DNA from 2 places in the Cobetia sp. 10Alg 146 genome. Region 2 is predicted to be linked to the other one. Evidence: predicted binding sites of a transcription regulator. Region 2 holds the regulator's gene; the other holds the start of a gene.
What was found. The regulator FNR, encoded in region 2, switches genes on or off when oxygen is low (the NO sensors DNR and NnrR bind a similar motif). The targets are predictions, from matches to a motif close to TTGATNTANATCAA.

Region 1: the regulator FNR is predicted to act here: its motif matches at 4,589-4,602, upstream of adhP (alcohol dehydrogenase AdhP).

What each region holds. Positions count from the first base shown of each region.
Region 1 is NZ_JARWKT010000009.1:90,171-102,291, forward strand. It holds gene QD172_RS14935 (hybrid sensor histidine kinase/response regulator) at 1-156, shown strand, start outside; gene QD172_RS14940 (Nramp family divalent metal transporter) at 331-1,647, shown strand; gene QD172_RS14945 (response regulator transcription factor) at 1,698-2,504, opposite strand; gene QD172_RS14950 (aldehyde dehydrogenase) at 2,968-4,488, shown strand; gene adhP (alcohol dehydrogenase AdhP) at 4,759-5,787, shown strand; gene QD172_RS14960 (pyridoxamine 5'-phosphate oxidase family protein) at 5,968-6,459, opposite strand; gene QD172_RS14965 (CreA family protein) at 6,636-7,127, opposite strand; gene QD172_RS14970 (DOPA 4,5-dioxygenase family protein) at 7,201-7,542, opposite strand; gene QD172_RS14975 (sulfite exporter TauE/SafE family protein) at 7,643-8,413, opposite strand; gene QD172_RS14980 (succinylglutamate desuccinylase/aspartoacylase family protein) at 8,724-9,749, shown strand; gene QD172_RS14985 (peptide MFS transporter) at 9,894-11,291, opposite strand; gene dusA (tRNA dihydrouridine(20/20a) synthase DusA) at 11,760-12,121, opposite strand, start outside.
Region 2 is NZ_JARWKT010000006.1:111,976-124,096, forward strand. It holds gene QD172_RS12105 (DNA-binding domain-containing protein) at 1-664, opposite strand, end outside; gene QD172_RS12110 (DUF692 domain-containing protein) at 661-1,611, opposite strand; gene QD172_RS12115 (hypothetical protein) at 1,765-2,037, opposite strand; gene QD172_RS12120 (fatty acid cis/trans isomerase) at 2,345-4,843, shown strand; gene fnr (fumarate/nitrate reduction transcriptional regulator Fnr) at 4,942-5,691, opposite strand; gene QD172_RS12130 (hypothetical protein) at 6,048-6,326, opposite strand; gene QD172_RS12135 (cbb3-type cytochrome c oxidase subunit II) at 6,323-6,982, opposite strand; gene QD172_RS12140 (cbb3-type cytochrome c oxidase subunit I) at 6,979-8,418, opposite strand; gene QD172_RS12145 (alpha/beta family hydrolase) at 8,521-9,399, shown strand; tRNA gene QD172_RS12150 (tRNA-Val) at 9,614-9,689, shown strand; tRNA gene QD172_RS12155 (tRNA-Asp) at 9,767-9,843, shown strand; tRNA gene QD172_RS12160 (tRNA-Asp) at 9,884-9,960, shown strand; tRNA gene QD172_RS12165 (tRNA-Val) at 10,011-10,087, shown strand; tRNA gene QD172_RS12170 (tRNA-Asp) at 10,092-10,168, shown strand; gene QD172_RS12175 (AraC family transcriptional regulator) at 10,328-11,443, opposite strand; gene QD172_RS12180 (NADPH-dependent 2,4-dienoyl-CoA reductase) at 11,762-12,121, shown strand, end outside.

The DNA of each region.
Region 1 (12,121 bases), on a different contig from region 2:
CGCCTGCGCAAGCGTTGGCCAGACTTGCCGGTGGTGGTGATCAGCGCGGACCATTCGGCGCCGCTCAAGGCCAGGGCACGCGCGCTCGGCTTCGGGTTCCTGCTCAAGCCGGTCAAGCCGCTGCGCCTGCGCCAGCTGTTGCTCCATTGTCGTTAGCCTTCGCGGGGAAGGAAGAGGCAGGAGGGATTGAAGGAGACTATCAGCTACCGCGCTGAATTTTAATGAGAACTAATCGTATTTAGCATGTATGCTCGTGTCATGACATCCCGCATCCCCTTTCTCTGTTCGCGGGCCATTGATCTGGCAGGTTTCCCCCCCATGCTGAATATCATGTCCGATAAATCCGTACGTCATGCCGCCAGCATGTCGCTGGGCAGTGAAGGTGAAGCCTCTGCTGCCGGCGGTGTGCGCACCGCATCCCCTCTGTCCCTTGCGGGACGCCTGCGTCGCGCGCTGCCGTTTCTCGGCCCGGCGATGATCGCCGCCGTCGCCTACATCGACCCCGGCAACTTCGCGACCAACATCGAGGCCGGCTCCCGCTATGGCTATACCCTGCTGTGGGTGGTGCTGTGGGCCAACCTGATGGCGATGTTGATCCAGACCCTGTCCGCCCGGCTGGGGCTGGCCACCGGCAAGAATCTGGCGGAAGTCATCCGTGAGCGCTTCCCGCGTCCGGTGGTCTGGGCCTTCTGGGTGCAGGCGGAGATCGTGGCCATCGCCACCGATCTGGCCGAGTTTCTCGGCGCGGCGCTGGCCTTCAATCTGCTGTTCGGGCTCAGCATGCTGGAAGGGGCGCTGTTGACCGGTGCCATCACCTACGCGGTGCTGGTGATGCAGCGCTACGGCTTCCGCATGATGGAAATGATCATCGGGGCGATGATTCTGGCGGTGTCGGCGGGATTCCTGCTCGAGATCATCCTCAGTCGTCCGCCGGTGGAGCCGATCATCTACGGCCTGCTGACACCAGGTTTCCCGGATAGCCATGCCATCTTCCTGGCGGCCGGTATCCTGGGCGCCACCGTGATGCCCCACGTCATCTACCTGCATTCCGCGCTGTCCCAGAACCGCATCCGGGTGCGCGACAGCGGTCAGCGCCGTCGCGTGATGGGCTACTACCGTCTCGATGTGATCATCGGCATGGCGCTGGCGGGGCTGATCAACATGGCGATGCTGGTGCTGGCCGCCAAGGTCTTCCATGGCAATGGCGAGACCGGCGTGGCTTCCATCACCGAGAGCTACAAGCTGCTGTCGCCGCTGATGGGCCAGAATGCCGCGAGCCTGATCTTCGGCTTCACGCTGCTGCTGGCGGGGCTGTCCTCGTCCATCGTCGGCACCCTGTCCGGGCAGGTGGTGATGCAGGGCTTCGTCAACTTCCGCATTCCGCTGTGGCTGCGTCGCGTGATCACCATGGCACCGGCCATCGCCATCATCCTGATGGGGCTGCCGGAGCAGCAGGTGCTGGTCGCAAGCCAGGTGGTACTCAGCTTCGGGATTCCCTTCGCGCTGGTGCCGCTGTTGATGTTCACCGCCAATCGCCGCCTGATGGGGGACCTGGTCAATCGTCACTGGGTGACGGCCATCGGCATGCTGGTCGCCTTGATCATCATCCTGCTCAATGGCTATGTGCTGGTCGGGGAGCTGATGTAGGGCGAGTCACTCTGTCCCGACACCTGATGGGCAACGCCCCGGTTCGCGCCTCATTCGTGAGCGCTGGATCGGGGCGTTTCGCGTCGTGGGGCGGCAGAGGCCTCACTCGGGCCTGACACGGCAGGCAGGGCATGGCTGGCCAGCAGGATCGCCTGTACCCGGCTGGCGACCCCCAGCTTGTGCAGGATGGCGGAGACATGCGACTTGACGGTGGTCTCCGCCACGCCCAGCTGCCAGGCGATCATCTTGTTGGACTCGCCCAGCACCATGCGTTCCAGCACGCCGCGCTGCTTGGTGGTGAGGGTCTGCCAGCGCCGCGCGAATTCAGCATCGCTGAGGCTCGGCGCCAGTTGGGGCGCTGGCGGTGGCACTGGTACCGATGATGCTGGTGCCGATGATGCAGATGCAGATGATGCTGAGAGCGGCGCTGGACGCGGCGCAGCGCGCATCAACTGGGCAGGCACGTAGACCTCCCCGGCCAGCATGCGTGCGAGGGCATCGCGCAGGGTCTGCGCCGAACTCGACTTGGACAGATACCCCACCGCACCGAGCGCCAATGCCTCGAGTACCGTCTCGCGCGCCTCGTGGGCGGAGAGAATCGCCACCGGCAGCCAGTCTGCCTCCTCGCGCAGGCGCGCCAGGCCTTCCAGGTCGTGGCTGTCGGGCAGGTCGAGATCCAGCAGCAGCAGGTCGAGACTGTCAGCATGATGAGCGATCACGCTGAGCGCTTCCTCGAGACTGGCGGCCTGCAGCAGCTCGTATTCTGGCGTAGAGCCGTCAGCGACGGCCAGATTCAGGGTACGACTGATGGCATCACGGAACAGCGGATGGTCATCCGCGATCAGCAGACGGTACATGAAGGCTCCTGGCCGGTCGTTGGCGGGCGATGTTCTGGTCATGACGTTCCAGGCCATGGCTTTCCTGATCATGACCTTGCTGACAATAGCTACCCTGAGCATAACGTCATGGCGTGGTGTCGTGCCTTGCGGCCTTCGCGGTATGGCCTGTCTTTCCTTTCTTCCTCTGTCTTCCTGTCCCATCTTTCTTGCCTGCCGGGTCTCTCCCTTTTCTCCTCCCAAGGGATGAGACGGTTTCCGCCCATGGGCGCATGTCGCGAATGCCACAAGTGAACAAGACTGTGAGGGTCGCCTGATCAAGCAGTTCTTGATGCAGTCATTGATGCAGTCATTGATGCAGTCATTGATGCAGTCGTTGACGGTCAGGCGAGGGACAGGAGCGCCATCTCCTGTCCACGTGACTTACAACAACAGGTCGTCGATCACGAGCGCCACTCGTGAATCCGACCCACAGGAGTTCGCCATGATCTACGCCTCCCCGGGCAGCGCCGACGCGCTGGTCACGTTCAAGGACACCTACGGCAATTACATCGGCGGGCGTTTCGTCGAGCCGGCCAAGGGGGAATATTTCGACAATGTCAGCCCGGTGACGGGCGAGGTGTTCTGCCGTATCCCGCGCTCGAGTGCGGAAGATATCGATCTCGCGCTGGACGCCGCCCACAAGGCAGCCCCCGCCTGGGGCAAGACCTCGGTGCAGGAGCGTTCCAACATCCTGCTCAGGATCGCGGATCGCATCGAGCAGAATCTCGAGATGCTGGCGGTCGCCGAGACCTGGGACAACGGCAAGGCGGTGCGCGAGACGCTGAACGCCGATATCCCGCTGGCGGCGGATCACTTCCGCTACTTCGCCGGTTGCCTGCGCTCCCAGGAAGGCACCGCGGCGGACATCGATGCCAATACCGTCTCCTATCACTTCCACGAGCCGCTGGGGGTGGTGGGACAGATCATCCCGTGGAACTTCCCGATCCTGATGGCGGCCTGGAAGCTCGGCCCGGCGCTGGCGGCGGGCAACTGCGTGGTGCTCAAGCCGGCGGAACAGACCCCGGCCTCAATCCTGGTGCTGGCGGAGCTGATCAATGACCTGCTGCCGGCAGGGGTGCTCAACATCGTCAACGGCTATGGCGCCGAGGCCGGACAGGCACTGGCGACCAGCAAGCGCATCGCCAAGATCGCTTTCACCGGCTCCACCCCCGTGGGCTCGCACATCCTCAAGTGCGCCGCGGAGACCATCATTCCCTCCACGGTGGAGCTGGGCGGCAAGTCCCCCAACATCTACTTCGCCGACATCATGAATGCCGAGCCCGAGTTCATCGACAAGGCTGCCGAAGGGCTGGTGCTGGCGTTCTTCAATCAGGGCGAGGTGTGCACCTGCCCGTCACGCGCCCTGATCCAGGAAAGCATCTACGACGACTTCATGGCCCGTGTGATGGAGCGCGTGAAGACCATCAAGCGCGGCAATCCGCTGGATACCGACGTGCAGGTCGGCGCCCAGGCCTCCCGCGAGCAGTTCGACAAGATCATGTCCTACATGGATATCGCCCGTGAGGAGGGTGCCGAGGTGCTCACCGGCGGCAGCAGCGAGCAGCTGGAGAACGAGCTGGCCAATGGCTATTACATCCAGCCGACCCTGCTGAAGGGCAACAACGCCATGCGTGTCTTCCAGGAGGAGATCTTCGGGCCGGTGGTCGCCGTCACCACCTTCCGTGACGAGGCCGAGGCGCTGGCCATCGCCAATGATACCGAATTCGGTCTCGGCGCCGGTGTCTGGAGTCGCGACATGAACGTCGCCTTCCGCATGGGGCGCGGTATCCAGGCCGGTCGCGTGTGGACCAACTGCTACCACCAGTATCCCGCCCATGCCGCCTTCGGTGGCTACAAGAAATCCGGTGTCGGTCGCGAGACCCACAAGATGGCACTGGAACACTACCAGCAGACCAAGAACCTGCTGGTCAGCTACGACATCAATCCGCTCGGCTTCTTCTAGGCCTGACCGTCAGCGCCACCGAGGCTAGTGGCGCTGAATCCACCTCCCGCGATGCCTCCTCGAGGAATTCCTCTCGATGCCCGCGCCAGATCCGACTTGCTTGATCTGGCGCAGGGCAGGGAGCACCGCGTCTGGTTTCAATGAAGAGGCAGGTCCGGGGCGTGCGCGAACACTGGCCCTCGCTCACGACCGGACGGGATCGCACTCTCCGCCTGATCTCTGGCTCGCCTTTCCAAGGTTCGTCTTTCGACAATGAATGAGGAGTCCATCATGGATAACAGCATGAAAGCCGCCGTGGTACGTGAATTCGGTGCACCGCTGGTGATCGAGGAAGTCGCGGTACCGCGACCGGGGCGTGGCGAGATTCTGGTCGAGGTCGCCGCCTCCGGGGTCTGTCACACCGACCTGCACGCCGCGCATGGTGACTGGCCGGTGAAGCCCAACCCGCCGTTCATTCCCGGCCATGAGGGCGTCGGCATCATCGCGGCGGTGGGCGAGGGTGTAACCCACGTCAAGGAAGGCGACCGGGTCGGGGTGCCTTGGCTCTACTCGGCCTGTGGCCATTGCGAGCACTGTCTGGGCGGTTGGGAGACGCTGTGCGAGAGCCAGCAGAACACCGGCTATTCGGTGAATGGCGGCTTTGCCCAGTACACGCTGGCGGATGCCGGCTACGTGGGGCGTCTGCCGGACAGCGTGGGCTTCGTGGAGATCGCGCCGGTGCTGTGTGCCGGGGTCACGGTCTACAAGGGGCTCAAGATGACCGACACCCGTCCCGGTCAGTGGGTGGTGATCTCGGGGATCGGCGGGTTGGGTCACATGGCGGTGCAGTACGCCCGCGCCATGGGCCTGAACGTGGCGGCGGTGGACGTGGATGATGCCAAGCTGGATCTGGCCCGCCGTCTGGGGGCCACCGTGACCGTGAATGCCATGAAGGAAGATCCGGCAGCCGTCATCAAGCGCGAGATCGGCGGCGCGCACGGCGCACTGGTGACGGCGGTATCGCCCAAGGCCTTCGATCAGGCCCAGAACATGCTACGCCGTGGCGGTACCCTGGTGCTCAACGGCCTGCCGCCGGGTGACTTCCCGCTGCCGATCTTCTCCACGGTGCTCAACGGCATCACGGTGCGTGGCTCCATCGTCGGCACGCGTCAGGACCTGCAGGAGGCGCTGGACTTCGCCGCGGAAGGCAAGGTCGCGGCCACCGTGCAGACCGGCAGGCTCGAGGATATCAACGACATCTTCGGACGCATGATCGACGGCAAGATCGAGGGGCGCATCGTGCTCGACATGAAGGCCTGAGGCGTTCACTGTCCTGAACTTGACCCCTCTCCACCGACGGCAGATCTTCAGGAATCGGCAGGACTCCAGATACGACAACGCCAGCCCTCGGGCTGGCGTTGTCGTGTCTGGCATGGCCGTGTGCGTCAACTCTCACGCGGTCACTCCAAGGAGCTCTCCATGACGAGTTCGGGCTTCTGCTCATACCGTGCCGAATTTCTCGTTCTCGCCCATGTCCGGGGTGTGGTCCTTGTCGAGGTTGGCGCGCGCAATCTCATAGAGTTGATACGCCTTGCTCTCCTTGGCCTTCCAGTGCTCACCGGATTGCACCTTGACCTCCAGCAGAGTGACATCGGGGTCATCCTTGCCTTCCGGGAACCAGGCGGCCACGAACGGATTCCAGAACTTGTCGATCAGGCCCTGATCGCGGTGCAGATTGGCATGACCGCTCAGCGACACATAGACGCCATCATCCTGATCGGAAAAGCTCAGGCAGACCTCGCTGTCCTTCTTTGCTTCAAACACCTTCTCGGCACTGGCTCGCGTGAAGAACCACAGGGTGCCGTCGTAGTCATCCTGCACCAGATGCATCGGGCGGGCATGTGGCATGCCGTCACCCTGCGTCACCAACATGCCGACCTTCACATCCTTGATCAGCTTCCAGATCTTCTGCTTGTGCTCCGGGCTCGACATCGTGTGTCACTCCTTTGCCTCATGCGAATGAAAATCCGGCTGGCTAGCCGTTGAACAAGACCTTGGAGCGACACCCCACAACTTCAAGGGATGATGATGAAGCTTTCGCTTGATGAGTCAGCACTTGATGAATCAGCGCTTGATCAATCGGGGCTTGATTCAGGCGCCCGGGCGGCTCACTGCGCTGCCGGTGCCTGCCAGGCCTCGCTGCCCCATAGCGGCACGCTGCTCAGCGCATGCTTGAAGCTGCCGCTGGTTTCCTTGGTGCTGTAGGCGATGTAGAGCAGGCTCTGTGAGTCACGGTCCAGAATACGCCGGATCTTGAGGCTCTTGAGCAGCACGCTCTTGGACTTGCGATAGACCTCCTCGCCACTCTTGGAGGTGTCGATGTCGGCGAGCATCGCCGGGGTGATCGGGCCGGTCTGGCGGCAGGCGATGCTCATGTCGGAGGGATCGGAGAAATCGAGATTCGCCTCGATGTTGCTCAGGTGACAGGTCACGCCCGGCACCTTGGGGTCGATCAGGCTCTCTATCTTGATGTCCTTGGTGGTGAACAGGCCCAGCGAGACATCCCCGACCTCATTGTCGTCACAGCCGGCCAGCAGCAGGCCAGAGGCGATCACGCCCAGCAGGGCGGCACGAGGGGATAGGCGGCGCAGTCGAGTCATGGGGTCATCCTTGAGTCAGTGGGTAAGGCGAAGGCGGCAAGGCGATGATAGCGTGTCGGGCGACGTCCGAGCCTCACTCATCGCCGAAGACGTGCAGATTCAGCGGGTGGGAGCTGCCCAGCCACATCACGCCCTGGGTGTGATCGAAGAGATCATCACCGGTGCCGGCATGCACGAAGATGTCCAGCGTGCCGCGATTGAGCGCCAGCCACGGGATGATGCGCCCGAAGTCTTCGTGAGCGAAGGACAGCTGACAGCTCCACAGCGGGTGCGGGCCTACCGGCTGCTCATGGAAGCGACCGACGCGCAGCGGGAAGTGCTGCTCGGCCTGGGCCGCCAGCTCGCGAGCGGCGGCCAGGCTCTGCTCATCGGTGTAGTAGAGATGTGCGTGGTAGTAGTGGATCTGCGGTGTCATGACGTTGCCCCGATCATTCTCGAATGTCTGTCTGAAAGCATGGCCCAGAAGGTCATGCTGGCTGGCGGCAGAGGTCGCCAGGCGTGATGGCGCGCGGAGATCAGCCCCAGGCCTTGTAGATCAGCTGCACGCCGACCAGCGCCATCGCGAGGATGATCAGGCGGAAGAACAGCTTCTCGTTGACGCGGGATTGCAGCCACAGGCCGCTCCTGACACCTGCCCAGGCCACCGGCACCAGCAGCAGCGAGGTGGACAGACTGGTGAGGTTGACCTCGCCCAGCGCCACGTAGGGGCCCAGCTTCATCAGATTCATGCCTGCGAAGATGATCACCGTGGTGGCGATGAAGGTCTCCTTGGGATGCTGACGCGGAATCATGTACAGGTTGTAGGGCGGGGCGCCGGCGTGGGCGAAGAAACTGGTGAAGCCGGCCGTGGCACCGGCAGGAATGGCCAGCCAGCGCGGCAGCGGATTCCTCGCGGTGGGCTTGAACAGCATGTAGGCGGCGAACAGCAGCGAGATGACGCCCAGCAAGCCACGAATCATGTTCTCGTTCAGCTCATCGAACAGCACCACGCCCACCGCGATGCCGATGGCGGCGCTGGGCAGGATGATGCGCACCTCCGACCACAGCTGCTTGCCCCACCAGGCGCGAGCGCTGAGAAAGTCCATCACGATCAACAGCGGCAGCAGGATGCCAGCCGCTTCCAGCGGACCGATGGCGAGCGCCATCAGCGGCACGGAAAGCGAGCCGAACCCGCCGGCGAAGCCGCCCTTGGAGATGCCGGTCAGGTAGGTCGAGAAGACGATCACGCTCCAGGCCAGGGCGGAGTAATCGGGCAGGGTCAGCAGAGAGTCGAGAAGATCGGTCACGGGCAGCTCTTGTCAGTGGCAGTCAGGACGAGGCCGAGGCGTGTCATTCTCGCCATGTCGCTCCCGTCATATCGTGCTCGCCATGTCGTGGTCAGGTGTCGTCACGCCGTCGGCGTCATGCCATTGTTGAACAATTCCGTCCGGTCTTCATCCCGACACGCTGCAATGAAGTCTTTCCCTTGACGCACCAATGCGCTAAAAGGCGCATGTCGCACAGTGTTTTCTTTCGAGACACTGGGCGAGCAGCCTGATCTGGCAGGAGCTGTCACGACGCCTGTCGCTCGTTGGTCGAACAATCTCTGAGGTGGCGATGTCACGCGCTCCATTTGAAATCAGCGGTACCCGCATCGCGCCGGGAACGCGGGCCCAGGTCGATGTGCCTGTCGCCAAGCTCTACACCCACGCGCCGTTGCACATCCCCGTCGAGGTGGTGCATGGCCGTCAGCCCGGCCCGGTGCTGCTGGTGTGCGGTGCCATCCATGGCGACGAGATCAACGGTGTCGAGATCGTGCGTCGCCTGCTCAAGAGTTCCAGCCTCGCGCGTCTGCGTGGCACCTTGATCGCGGTGCCCATCGTCAACGTCTTCGGCTTCGTGCAGCACACGCGCTACCTGCCGGACCGCCGGGACCTCAACCGCTGCTTCCCGGGCAGCGAGAGCGGTTCGCTGGGCTCGCGGGTGGCGGCGCTGTTCCGTGAGCAGATCGCCGACCAGGCCACCCACATCATCGACCTGCACACCGGCGCGATCCACCGCACCAACCTGCCGCAGATTCGCGCCACCATGAGCGGCAGCGACGCCACGCGCCAGATGGCGGATGCCTTCGGTGCACCGGTACTGCTGAACGCCGAGCTGCGTGAAGGCAGCCTGCGCGCCTATGCCAGTGGCCGTGGCGTGCCGGTCATCACCTATGAGGCCGGCGAGGCGCTGCGCTTCGATGAGTGGGCGATTCGTCCGGGGGTCAGCGGCGTGAAGCGCGTGATGCGCTCCATCGGTATGCTGGCCAAGGACCGCGACCGCAAGCCCAGCTCCCGCGCGGTGGAGATGTCCAACGGCTCCAGCTGGGCGCGCGCCTCCATCGATGGCATCGTCCAGAGCCGCGTGGGCCTGGGAGACCGCGTCGAGAAGCATCAGGTGCTGGGCATCGTCGCCGACCCCTTCGGCAACAGCGAAAGCGAGGTGCTGTCGCCGGCGGATGGCATCATCATCGGCATGGCCAATCTGCCGCTGGCCAACGAGGGCGAGGCGCTCTATCACGTGGCGCGCTTCCATGCGATCGATGATGCCGAGAGCGCCGTCGACAACTTCCAGCAGCTGTTCGTGCCGGACTCCATCTAGGCGGTTTGTTTCACTTCAGGCCACTTTATGGCCCTGTTGCTGGTAGTGACAACGCAAACGCCCCGCTCAATGAGCGGGGCGTTTGCGTTGTTGCAGCAGCCTGTCGTGTCGTCGTCGGCAGTGAAGATGACGACGACTGCGAGATCAGCCGTGGCTGGTCTGGGTCTCGAGCGGGCCGTCATGACGCGATTCCGCGCCGTGCATCCAGTCGACCAGCTTGCCGGCGAACACCAGCAACAGCAGGCCGCCGAGCACGCCCGTGATGGCGATGCCACCGAACACGCTCATGGCGCCGGCTTCGCCGACCAGCGAGCCGATCATCCCGGCCAGGTAGTTGGCCAGTGCCACGAAGGCGAACCAGGCGCCCATCATCAGCGCGCCCATGCGAACCGGCGACAGCTTGGTGACCATCGACAGGCCCACCGGCGACAGGCACAGCTCGCCCAGGGTGTGGAAGAAGAAGGCACCGACCAGCCACATCATCGAGGCGCTGCCCGCGGCTTTCTGTTCCAGCACCGCGCCGATCATGCACACGAAGCCGATGCCGAGGGCGATCAGGCCGAAGGCGAACTTGACCGGCGAGCTGGGCTCGCGATCATTCATGCGTGTCCACAGTCCCGCCAGCAGTGGCGAGAGCAGGATGATGAACAGCGGGTTGAGCGACTGGAACCAGGCCGCCGGGACTTCAAAGCCCATCAGCATGCGGTCGGTGTAGTCCTGCGCGTACAGTGCCATCAGGCCGCCGCCCTGCTCGAAACCGGCCCAGAACAGGATGGTGAACAGACCCAGCACCAGGATGACCTTGATGCGATCGCGCTCCTCGCGGCTCAGCGGTGTCCTGGTGGTGCTCCTCTTGCTCAGGCGTGCCTCGCGTCTGGCGCTGGGCTCCACACCGAGCTCGCCCAGATGGCGAGGCGCGAAGATCAGCTGGATGGCGACCGCCAGCAGCATGCCGATACCCGCCACCAGGAAGCCGGCGTTCCAGCCATAGCCTTCGGCCATGGAGCCCGCGACGATACCCGACAGCAGCGCACCGAGGTTGATGCCCATGTAGAAGATGGTGAAGGCGCCATCACGACGGTGATCGCCCTGTGGATAGAGATCGCCGACCATCGTCGAGATGTTGGGCTTGAACAGGCCGTTGCCGACGATCAGCAGGCCGAGACCGACGTACAGCAGCATCTCGGCATCCAGACCACTCATGTCCGGTGGCACGGCCAGCACGAACTGGCCGGCCGCCATGATCAGACCCCCGATCAGAATCGCGCGGCGTGCGCCCAGCCAGTTGTCCGCCAGTGCGCCGCCGAACATCGGCGTGATGTATACCAGCCCCGTGAAGATGCCATACAGCTGCAGGGCATCGCCCTGATTCCAGCCCAGCCCGCCGCTGGTGACGGCATCGGTGAGATAGAGCACCAGCAGGGCGCGCATGGCGTAGTAGGAGAAGCGTTCCCACAGTTCCGTGGAGAACAGCAGATAGAGTCCGGCCGGGTGCCCGAACAGCTCACGGCTGTTGGCTCCGGAGGGGGAGGATGTGGACATGGAACCTCGAAGGATGTGTCAGCATGAGCAGCGCAGTCCGTGATGGGGGACTGCATGGACCGGTCCACAGGTCTGTGGGGGAAGCCGGTGACGGAGCCGTTGTATGGCCGTCAACACGTCAGCACGACGTGACGATGACGTGACCTGTTGTTGTCCGCATGGTCAGTCATTCTGCGCGAGACGCCCTTGTCAGACAATCAAACGAAAGTCATGCATGTCATTGGTATTAAAGGAGTTATCAGCTTATATAGCGACGCAGGGTTGCATGTTTCGGCATCTGTGAATGTTCTGTCATCGCGCCTTTCCCGATAGGGGCTGCCGGTCGCTGGATCGATGGCTCGACGGCTCGTTGGGGACATCGAGAACATGGGAATGCCAGAACGACGACACCCGGCACATGGGCCGGGTGTCAGTGGACGGTCTTCTGGAAATGCTGCGTTCCTGAGGAAAGGGGCAGAGGCTGCCGGATCAGGCCTGTTCGACCTGTGTCTCGGGCTGGTGCTCCGGCACGCGCGCCATGGCGTCATCGATCACCTCGATGCCCGCGCCCGGCTTGTGGGCGTTCTCGGATACATGGCGGCGGAACTGGCGTCCGCCCGGCTGTCCCTGGAACAGCCCCAGCAGATGGCGGCTGATGTGATTGAGGCGCACGCCCTCGGCGAGACGCTTCTCGATGTAGGGGCGGAAGGCACGCAGCGCATCGTGGCGGCTGGTGTGCGGATTCTCGGCCTCGCCGTACAGCTCGCTGTCCACCGTCGCCAGCAACCAGGGGTTGTGGTACGCCTCACGGCCGACCATCACGCTGTCGACATGCTCCAGCTGCTCGTGCA
Region 2 (12,121 bases):
AGTGCACCTCGGGTGCGCCCTCGGTCGGCTGACGCCAGACGATCCATGGCGTGGGGATCTCGCTCTCGACCGGCGCACGTGGCGGCTCGTCATTGTCGATGGATTTCCAGATGGCCGGCGTATCGAAATGAAAGGCGAAGTGATGCAGTGACGGATGGGCTGCCAGTCTCAGCGTCGGCCAGTCTTGCGGGGCGAGCCCTTGCAGGGTCTCGACGCTGAGCGTCGCGATCTCCTCGGCATCCAGTGCCAGCCCCAGTGCCCATTCGAAGGCCGCCATCTCGGTGACCAGCGAACGCCGGGGTTCGCGCGCGGCCACGAAGGCCGGAAAGTGCTGGCCTGCCCAGCGGATCGAGTAGTGGCTCGGCGGATGGGCATTGAGGTACTCGCGACACAGCAAGCCGAAGGCATCATCGCCAATCAAGGTGTGCACGGCCTCGAAATCACCGCCGAAGACATCGAACAGGCGCAGGCGGTAAGCCGTGGCATAGATGCCAAGGCGCTCCTCGGCACTGGCCAGCTCATCACTGATGACAGCCTGTGCCGCGATGCTGCGGGTGTCGGGTGACGGCGCGGCCAGATAGGCGGCGGTGGCGTCCTGAAGCTGGGTCAAGGCGCGGCGATCGAACTGTGATGCTGTCGTCGCTGTGGTCGATGCATGCGTCATGCGTGCAGCCCCCCATTCATTGCCGCCGCGACAGTCCGGGTCGGTTGATCGTCGGCCAGCGGGCGACCACTGCGGCGACGCAGCTCGGCATATTCTTCCATCAGCTCCGACCATGGCGGGAAGTTGTCATCGCGCTCGATCATGGTGGCGACATCGCCGAAGCGCTCGCGTGCGGCGTCATACAGCGACCACACGGCATCCGGGACGGGTTGGTCGTGGGTGTCGATGCACAGCTCACCGCCAGACACGTCCTGCCTGATGTGCCCGGCGAGATGGTGCTGCCAGACACGCTCCGCCGGCATGGCATCCAGATAGGCCAGCGGATCGAAGTCATGATTGTGGCTGGAGACGATGACGTTGTTCAGGTCGAGCAGGATCAGGCAATCGGCGCGGCGGCTGACCTCGGCCAGAAACTCCCATTCGCTCATCTCGTCGGGCTGCCAGGTCAGGTAGCTGGAGACGTTTTCCAGCAATAGCTGGCGCCCGAGCGCGTTCTGGACCTGGTCGATGCGCTCGGCCAGGTGCGTGATGGTGGCCTCGGTATAGGGCAGAGGCAGCAGGTCATGGAATTGATGCGCGCCGGTGCGGGTCCAGCACAGGTGGTCGGAGACCCACATCGGTTCGATGCGCTCACACAGTGCGCGCAGCTCGCGCAGATAGCGGGTGTCGATGGGATTGCTGCCACCGATGGATAGCGAGACGCCATGCAGGGCGATGGGGTAGTGCTCGCGGACTCGCTCAAGAAAGTGCAGCGGCTTGCCGCCGGCACTGACGCCGTCGGAGTCGATGAATCCGGGGCCCATGTAGTTCTCGCTGATGGCCTCGAACCAATCGATATCCGGCAGCGTCGTCAGAATCTCGTGGTAGTACTCAGGACGTAGCCCTAGCCCTTGACCGGCACCCGAGGTGGCAGTGGCAGGCTGGTGACTCCGGGAAGCTGTCGTCATGAGTGACTCCTTTTCCATGGCATGGCAGGCAGTGCCTGCATTGGCAGTGTAGACCTGATGCAACAACGGGAGGACGGCATGCCGTCCTCCCGTTGCGTCCAGGGACTCCTGGCGACACCGTTACCTGGGTGACGGTGCCCTCATCTCGAGTGCTCAGCTCTTGCCGGAGATGACTTCGCCGCCAGCGCCGACACAGGATTCGGCACTTGCGGTGTAGGACCAGCCCTGACCCTTGCAGGCATTGTGGCCCTTGCAGGCGCTGGTGGCGGTGGCGCACTCGGAGGTGCCCTTGCAGGAGTTGATCCCGGAGCACTTCACGGCGTTGTCAGCCGCCTGCACGGACATGGAGGTCAGGGCGGCGGTGGAGAACAGTGCAGCGGCAGCAGCGGCAAAGGTGGCGGCAGTCACGGTCTTCTTCATGGTCATGATGGTTTCCTTTCGGGCGAGCCCGTTTTTTCTGGTTGTTGAGCAAGGTTCGATGCAGATATCCACCCGGCCAGTCAGGTCTCGTTGCCGGGTCATTGAGTCTTACGTCGCCGGCGTGAAGGTGGATGCACCGCGGCTCGAGAATTTGACCGGGAGCGCGAAAACCCTCTGAAAGACGCTATTCTGCTCGTGGCATACTGTGTGCCTGTCATGTCTTCTGTGCTCTGTCGAAGCAGTGTGCAGCGGGCCCCGCCTGCCTCATGGCCGATCCGTCCATCGGTCTCGTATTCTGCTTATGGAGCCTTGCATGCTGAACTCCCTTCGACGCCTGTGGCATACCCCGCGCTGGCGCTGGAGCATCCTCGTCATCCTGTTGCTGGGAGGATGTAGCGCCGTCACCGTGCATCAGCTGGATGCGCGTTTCGGGACGCCCGAGCCACGCGATCGCGTCGTGTCCGGCGATAGTCTGGCGGGGAGGCATTGGGAAGATGAGGTCAAGCCGATCCTCGAGACGCGTTGCGTGGTCTGCCATGGCTGCTATGACGCCCCGTGCCAGCTCAAGATGTCCTCGGCGGCCGGGATCGACCGCGGTATCAATCCCGCTCCTGTCTATGACGGCACCCGCTTGCTGGCGGCCAATCTGACGCGTCTGTTCGAGGATGCCGACAGCACCGCTGAATGGCGTGACATGAACTTCTCGCCGGTGCTCAACGAGCGCAACGACTCGGCGCTCGCCAATCTGGAAGGCAGTGTGCTGTTCCGCTCGCTGAGCCAGAAGCGCAAGCAACCCCTGCCGGTGACGGAGGAAGGCCTGCTGCCGGAAGACCGCTTCGATCTGTCGCTCAATCGCAGTCAGGTGTGCGCGCCCATCGAGCGCTATGATGCCTTCGCGGAAGATCACCCGGACTGGGGCATGCCGTATGCGCTGCCGCAGATCAGTGATGAGGAGCACCGTACGCTGGTCAACTGGTTGGCGCAGGGCTCCCCGATGACCAAGGTGCGCCCGGTGTCTGAGGCCCTGGTGCCACGGATTCAGCAGGTGGAAGCCTTCCTCAATGGTGACAGCCTCAAGCAGCGTCTGATGAGTCGCTACATCTACGAGCACCTCTTCCTGACCCACCTGTATTTCCCGGAAGCGAAGGGAGCCAATGGCCGGCCGATCTTCTTCTCGCTGGTGCGCTCCAGTACGCCGCCCGGCGAGCCCATCCAGCGTATCTCCTCGCGCCGCCCCTATGACGCTCCCTACGCCGCCTATCCCGGAGATGGTCGTGACGTCATGCCGCATGACGAGGCCGGGCGTCCTCGCGTCTATTACCGTCTATGGCAGGAGCGCTCGACGATCCTGGCCAAGAATCATCTGCCCTATTCGCTGAGTGACGCGCGCCTGGAGCGCTGGCAGTCGCTGTTCCTCGCGCCGGACTATACGGTGGATGACCTGCCTGGCTATGACCTCAAGACGGCGTCCAATCCCTTCCTGACGTTCGAGGCGATCCCTGCCGAGTCACGTTACCGCTTCATGCTGGATGAATCGCAGAACACCATCATGGGCTTCATCAAGGGGCCGGTCTGTCGTGGCCAGGTGGCCGTGGACGTCATCAATGACCACTTCTGGGTCAGTTTCACCGATCCATCACTGTTCAGCCTGCCGCAGGTCGAGCGCACCCTGGCACGGGAGGGCGAGAATCTCAGCCTGCCTGCCGAGCAGAGCAGCAATGCATTGCCCATCTCCTCGTGGATCAAGTTCGAGCGCAAGCAGCAGGCCTATCTGCAGGCCAAGCAAAAGCTGATGATGCAGGCCTACGAGGACGGCAATCTGCGTCTCGACATGCAGCTGTTGTGGGACGGCAGCGGCTGGCAAGGGGGCGAGGGTGGCGATCACAACCCCAATGCCGCCCTGACGGTCTATCGTCACTTCGACAACGCTGCCGTGATGAAAGGGCTGGTCGGCAATGTGCCCAAGACGGCCTGGGTGATCGATTACCCGATGCTTGAGCGCATCCATTACCTGCTGGTGGCCGGCTTCGATGTCTATGGCAACCTCGGCCACCAGCTGACCACGCGCCTGTACATGGACTTCCTGCGCATGGAAGGCGAGAACAACCTGCTGGCGCTTCTGCCTGCCGGCGAGCGTCAGGCAGTGCATGACAGCTGGTATCAGGATGTGGATTCGGGGCTGGAAAAGCTGCTGTTCAAGAAGCCGCCCCAGTTTGATGCCCCGAGCGATATCGTCTGGACACCGGGAGAGCTTTCCTCACCGGAGAAGGCGCGCATTGGGCTGATGCGCCGCCTGCGCGAGCGCCTGGCGCCGGAACTTGTCCACGAGCGTAGCCTGGAGACGCTGGAGGATGATGCCGTGCGCCGCGAATTGAAGGCCTTGAGCGAGGTGAGTGGTCTGGCGGCCAGCCTGCTGCCGGAAGTCACCATCATTGCGCTGGAACGGGAGGGAAGCGAGCACCCACAGTTGTTCAGCGTGCTGCGCAACTCGGCTCATGCCAACATCACCAGTCTGTTCGACGAGGAAGCCAATCGGCGTTCTGAGCGCGATACGCTGGATGTGCTGCGCGGCGTGGCCGGGGATTATCCGAATGCCTTCTGGCATCTGACACCCGAGTCGCTGCAGGGATTGGCACGGCGGGTCGCCGTGCTCAAGGATGAGGCGGACTATCGACAGCTGATGGCCGATATCGGAGTGCGGCGCACCGACCCACGCTTCTGGCAGTTCTCGGACAGCGTGCTGCGTGCCAATTATGCGGATCGTCCCGTCGAGGCCGGGTTGCTGGATTACAACCGTCTGCAGAATCGCTGAGCGTCTCCGAGCCGCCTGGCGCTGTCTGGAACACACGAAGGCCCGCCACATGAGGATGTGGCGGGCCTTCGTGGTGAGAGAGATGGCATCACGGGCGTTCAGCGACCGCCCTGACACTCTCCTTCTGCCAGCTCGATCAGGCCATCCAGGTGCAGGATATGGACCTCGCGGGCCTGGATATCCACCAGCCCCTGAGCCTGGAAACGCGTCAGGATACGGCTGATGGTTTCCACGGCCAGTCCCAGGTAATTGCCGATGTCGGCGCGGGACATGGAAAGACGGAAACTGTATGGCGAATAGCCGCGGCGACGGAAGCGCTGAGAGAGGTTGACCAGGAAGCTGGCCAGGCGCTCATCTGCCGTCTTGCGCGACAGCAGCATCATCATCCGACGATCCTCATGCAGCTCCTTGCTCAGGCTCTTGAACAGCTGGGTGCGCAGTTCCGGCAGTTGGGCGGAAAGCGCATCGAGGCGATCGAAGGGAATCTCGCACACGGTCGTGGTCTCGAGTGCCACGGCGCTGCCGGGGTAGGCATTGCTGTCGATGGCATCCAGTCCAGCCAGCTCGCTGGGCAGGAAGAAACCGGTGAGCTGCTCCGTGCCACTGTTCTCGGTGTTGATCTGTTTCAGGCTGCCCGAGCGCACCGTGAAGACGCAGTCGAAGGGCTCGCCCTGGGTGAAGAGAACCTCGCCCTTTCTGAGCGGCGCGCGGCGCCGAATGATGGAGTCGAACTGGTCGATGGCTTCCATGTTCAGTGCCAGCGGCAGACACAGTGAGCTGAGCGAGCAGGTCTGACAGCGTGCTTCATGCGCACGCAATCGATGGGATGCCGTTGTCTGGGCCGTCATGGTGACTCTCCTGGGGCATTACGCCGAAACTCGTGGGGAGCGGGTTTCGGGTGGGGGTGTCCGGGTGCGACACCTGGTACAGGGCGATTCCATGGTCCTGTACGGAGAGGCAGCATCCTCATGGACTGAGTCGCTGCTGCCTGTCGGTGCTGTCCGTCAATGATACCTGTCAGGCGCACTTCCCAGAACGGGTTCCCGTCCTGTGGGGCGGGATGTGAAGTGCTCCGTGAATCGCGCGCATTATATTAGATAATTCTGATTGTGTCGTGATGTCCTGCATGACTCTAGACGCAGAACCTCCCGAAGGGGCAGGTTGCGACGCCCTGCCTCATCCGCCTCGGGAGAGCCAGGTGACATCATCCACTCAAGGACATGACGATCTGCCCCATGCTGACCAGCAGCGTGAGCAGAAACAGCAGACTCCAGACCAGCGGCAGCGGTCTGTCCGGCTGAGGGGTGCCGTCAATGCGGTGTTCGTCGCCTGGCCCATCTCCCTGCAGGTCATCATCGGGTGAGGTGCTGCGCGAGCGAAGCCCGACAAGCAACAGCGTGCAGAAGGCCAGGCTGCCCAGCGTGAGCATGCTGATCCATGCTTGCCAGAACAGTGGCAGATCGACGTTTGCCAGCAGGTTCATGGTGCAGCTCCTGTCGTCAGTGTCAGTGTGGCGAGTGTCTCCCCTGTCGGGTCGGGTGCTGTCGCGGATGAGTGCCGAAGGGGATCCGTCTGTTGAAGATAGGCCAGCAGAGCGGTCGCCTCGGCCTTGCCGCGTACCCGGGCGGGCGCCGCGAGGATCTCGTCGTCTCGGTAGGGCACGCCAAGCGCCTGCAGGGCCCGCATTCGCTCGGCGACACCCTCGCCGCTCAGGGCGTGCTCGAACAGCCAGGGGTAGGCCGGCATGCTGGAATCCGCCACCTTGTGGCGCGGCGAGTACAGGTGCAGGCGTTGCCAGGCCTCATCATGTTCCGCCGGGAGGCGGCTCAGGTCAGGGCCATGACGAGCGTTGCCCCACAGGGCCGGTCGCTCCATGAGGTGGCGGGAGGCGGCGTCCCGGCTTGCATGGCGTGCCTGGTCTCCCGGTAGATCCCGCACCATTCGGGTATGGCATTGTTGGCAGCCTTCCCGCAGGTAAAGGCGCTGTCCCTCCAGCGCCAGCGCATCCAGCGGTGTCACTTCTTGCCCTGCCTCCTGAAACCCCAGAGGCAGCAACTGGGCCAGCGCGCCGACACTTGCCGCCATCACGCAGAGCGCGGCCATCAGGCCCGGATGCCGTTCGAGCAGTACGTGTCTCATGCCGGTGTCCTCCCCCGAGCGTGTGAATCCCCGATGTGGTGATGAGCGCGCTGGGTAGAGGGGCGCGTGATGGGACGGCGGGAGGCGCGCAGGAGATACGCTGCCATCAGCAGCAGGCCGAGTGCCCAGCAACTCAGCCCCGCCAGCGTCATCAGCATCGGCGGGCGAGCCACCGCCAGGACGTCGGCGAGGGAGTGCAGCGGTTGTCCCTCTGCGTCTACGGCATGCCACAGGCTGCCTTGCAGCAGGGTGGTGGTCCAGCTGGCAGCGATGCAGAGCAACGTGCCGGCGATGGCCAGCCAGGCGTGGGTCATGATCAGCGCCGAGGGTGCTTCAGGCAGCCGCAGACGGTAGAGCATGAGCACGCTGACCAGACCGATGACGCCCAGTGTGCCGGCCGGCGAGAGGCTGCCGGCGGCGCTGAAGGTCATGTCGTTGAGCGGGGCGATGGACAGTGCCACATGCTCCATCACGCTGATGGCCAGAAAGAGCAGGGCCGCGCCGAGCAGGCAGGTCTGAGGATGATGGCGCAGGGAGGGCCAGTCCGCCTTGAGGGTCAGCAGGCCGTTGAGAGGAATGGCCAGTCCCGGCGCCAGCAGCAGGAGCCCCATCGCCATTCCCAGCGCCTGGCTCCACTGGGGCAGGGCGCTGGCATGCAGCAGCGCCGCGCCGCTCCAGGGCAGCAGCAATACCAGCAGCCAGAAGCTGATGATGGCCAGACGGTGAGAGTGAAGGGGCTGGCGGGTCAGTCCCGAGAGTGCCTGATACGCCATGGCAATGAAGCCCAGTGCCAGCATGCCGCCGGGCAGCATTCCCTTCTGCCAGCTCTGCAGCAGCGCGTCCAGACTGCCTGAGAACATGGGTAACGATGTCAGCGGGCCCAGGGGCACCGCCAGTGACAGCAGGGTATGCTGCATCAGTATCATCACCAGACAGCCAATGAAGCACCAGCCAGCCACGGGCAGGCGCGCTGTCGGTCCTGCCTTCCAGTTGACATGGAAGAGCCACGCGACCGCGATCCACACTGCCAGCATCAGCAGGTTGAGTGGCCAGGGATATTCGGATTGGCCATGCCCCGACGCGAAGCCCGCGGCAATCGATATGCTGCCAAGCACGAGAATCGTCTGCCAGGCCTGCAGCGTGAACCGCTGGAGACGCCGCTGGCCTGGCCGGGCTTGCGTGTCATGATTGACCAGTGAATACAGGCTGGCAATCAATGCCGAGCCGCCGAGGCCGAAGAGCAGCAGATGCTGTTGCACAATGGCGAGACGGCCATGGCTCAGCCAGGCGATGGGCGGGGCCAGGGTTGGCCACAACTGCACGGCGGTCAGCCATGCCGCCAGCAATAGACTGACGGCGCCTGAAAGAATGGCCGTCGTGCCAAATTGGCGAATCACCTCGTGAGAGGCGCCTGCTCCATCAGGTGCTGTGCCCATGTCATGACCTCATCATGCAGTGAACAGCGATGTGCTCTCCTGAAGAGAGCACGACTCACGAGACGATTCAGCATTCATTTCAGCTACCAGGGAGGACACTGAGTGTCTCTTGTCACTTCATCATCGGACGAAGATCGGGATGCGTCCAATGTGGCGGCCGTTCCCACCCCCTACGCCGAGGAAGGTTTCAAGGTCGCTTCCTTTGACGCCATCGCCGATGAGCTGGAAAAGCGTCTGGAGCTGTCAGAGGAGGCGTTGGCGGCGCGCGGCCCCTGGCGAGGCTGGGTGGCCTCGTTCGGTCCGCTGGAGATTCATGGCAGCCCTCGGCAGGTGATTCTGCTGCATGCCCATGGGGCGGGCGCCGGACGCGAGACCGATTTCCATCAGCAGTTCGGCAAGGCCTGTGCACACCAGGGGGCGGCATGGCTGGGATTCGACTTCGCCTACCTCGTCAAGATGCGCTGCGAGGCACGCCGTCGTCCGCCGCCGCGGCTGCCCGGGCTGATCGAGGAAATGACGCGCTGGCATGAGGCGCTGGCCGCCAGTCTTGCCGCCAGGGCGTCTCTGGCGACATGCCCGGTATTGCTTGGTGGCAAGTCCATGGGGAGTCGCGTGGCCTCGCATGTGATGCAGGAGCTGGAGGGGCGAGGCATGCCAGCCCCCTCATCAGGCCCACGTCGAATGTCGCCCCTGGGCTGGTATGCGCTGGGCTATCCCTTTCACCCGACCGGCAAGCCGGACACGCTGCGAACCGAGCATCTGGCGGCCATTGATGCCCCGGGCGTGATCTGCCAGGGCACGCGAGATCCCTTTGGTCATCGCGAGGAAGTCGAAGGTTACGGATTGCCATGCACTATCAGCCTGCATTGGCTGGAGGATGGCGAGCATGATTTCAAGCCTCGCAAGGCGAGCGGCAAGACGCGTGAGGGACTGATTCGCTCAGCGGTGGCAGCGATCCTTGCACACCCTGCATTGCGCTGATGGGTGTCAATCCATGAGCGACACGAATTTTCTCCCTCGTGGCATCCTGATGTCAGAATGTTGACACAATGCTGATGGTTGCTGGGCTACAGGTGAGTGGTGCTGGGAAAATCCAGTCTTATCAAGACCCTGTCGAGGAGTATTCTGAAACTTCCTGTAAAAAAAGTATTGACTCATGGGGCGGATTCCGTAGAATGCAGCGCCAACGAGACAGGGGTGGTTAGCTCAGTTGGTAGAGCACCAGCCTTACAAGCTGGGGGTCACTGGTTCGAACCCAGTACCACCCACCATTTGAAAAAAGTTATTGCTTATCAAAGCGTTACTTGATTAAATGGCCTGGTTCGTCAGCAGAAGCAAACGTTGCAGTGGACTGGTAGTTCAGTTGGTTAGAATGCCGGCCTGTCACGCCGGAGGTCGCGGGTTCGAGTCCCGTCCAGTCCGCCACTACCGTTTGTCATGCGCCCGATGTTGAGTTGTTCTGAATGGACTGGTAGTTCAGTTGGTTAGAATGCCGGCCTGTCACGCCGGAGGTCGCGGGTTCGAGTCCCGTCCAGTCCGCCATTCAGAATGACGCGATGTCACCGCTGCTTGCAGCAAGGATCGTCTGTGTTGGGTGATTAGCTCAGTTGGTTAGAGCACAAGCTTCACATGCTTGGGGTCACTGGTTCGAATCCAGTATCACCCACCAATGTGGACTGGTAGTTCAGTTGGTTAGAATGCCGGCCTGTCACGCCGGAGGTCGCGGGTTCGAGTCCCGTCCAGTCCGCCACTCGATCTACAGAATTCGTGAAACCCGAGCCCTCGTGCTCGGGTTTTCGCGTTTCTGGCCAGCAAGATGCTCGTTGTTGCCTTCCTCGTTAATGCCTTCCTTCTGGACGTCCCATCGTCCCCTCGTCCCATCATCCCCCGTTCGACGTTTCTTCGTGTTTCAGGTCCGTGAGCTACCCGTTCGGCTGGATGCGCGGTGCTGTCTGCGCCATGCGCCCGGTGGTTTGGCGTGCCAGCGCTTGCAGGCGTGCTGGAAGCTTTCCGGACCGGCAAATCCCAGTACCCAGCTGATTTCCTTCAGGCTCAGATGGGTGTCGCGCAGATAACGCTCGGCCAGCGCGCGGCGTGTGTCATCCAGCAGCCCCTCGTAGTGCCAGCCTTCGGCGGCGAGTCGTCTGGCCAGGGTGCGCGGGTGCAGATTGAGGGCCGCTGCGATCTCGTCGCGTCCGGGTGCGCGCCCCGAAAGCCGCATGGCAATGGCACGTCGTGTGCGTGACAGCGTGTCATGAGGGCCCTGACGGCTCTCCAGTCGCTCCGTGATCTGTTGACGAAGCTGGGCAAAGGCGACCGGTGCTGCCTGCACGGTAGGGGCGTTCAATACCCTGTCTGGCAGCCACAGCCGATTGCGCCCTGTCGCGAAGTGCAACTGGCTCGCAGGCAGGCCCAGGCGTCGGGCATATCGCCAGCGCCAGCGCTTCTCCGTCTGCTCATGCATATCGCCTGGTGAGGGGGGGAGCGGAGAGCTGTCCTCCGGCGAGCGGGGGATCGTGTAATCGATCTCGAGCGATGCATCGCTCAAGGCATCGCCGCTCAGCTGGCGAGCCAGATGCCACCAGCCTCCCAGCACGCTGTCGACCACGAAGCGGTTGTAGGCATTGTAGGGAGCGAGGGAGTAGAAGTTCAGCCAGCCGCCGGTGGCCTGGCGCTCGAAATGGCCATGGCCACGACTGTTGTCGCTGTAAAGTGCCTCAGCCTCGCACAGCAGCGTCAGCCCTGCCGCCAGAGTGGGGGCGCAGGCACACGCAAGTCCGGGGAGCAGAAAGTCTCCCGGGCGAATCTGAGCGGCCATCTCCAGGCCGAACAGTTCATCACCGCTGGCAGTGATGGCGGCGTGGCCCAGACGCATGTAGCGAGCGATGCCGATCCGGGCATCTCCGTCGTCCGGCAGCGGCCAGCCCGTGTAGGGCTGCATGATGGGCTCGGCGTGCACGTTGCGCGCGTCCAGGGCACGTGCAACGAGGTGCGCCAGGCTGACCGAGACTTCTCCTAATTGCATGGGGCTGGCTCGTGTCGAGAGGTCGGGGAGACAAGCGCGAGGCTCGCCGTCGGCCGGATATTGCTCAGGGCATGTCCTGCAAGGATATCAATGTGTCCTCCAGGCGCATTGAGTGCAAGCGATGATGCACTACACTGAGCGTATCGAGATTCATACGACTGTTTGCCTTGGGTGTGCGTCGCCCTGACGTGTCTACCGCCAACGTGCACGAGTAGCGCAAGGCAACAAGATGACAATGACGACCTGATGAGTTCCGCGTGCTGGTGTCCCGGGGTCCGGTTGACGGCCACGCCAGTGCGACGGCAAGGAGCAAGCGCCATGACTGCCTATCCGAATATCTTCCGTCCGCTGAAGCTGGGACACATCACGCTGAAGAATCGCGTGCTGATGGGGTCGATGCATACCGGGCTCGAGGAAGCTCCCAATGGCTTCACGCGCCTGGCGGCCTTCTATCGCGAGCGTGCCCGTCATGGTGTCGCCCTGATCGTCACGGGAGGGATCGCCCCGAACCCGGAGGGCGCGGTCATGCAGGGGGCGGCCAAGCTGACCACCTCGCAGGAGGCGCAGCGTCATCGTGAAGTGACCGATGCCGTGCATGCCGAGGACGGGCGGATATGCCTGCAGATCCTGCATGCCGGTCGCTATGCCTATTCTCCGGATCAGGTCGCGCCTTCTGCC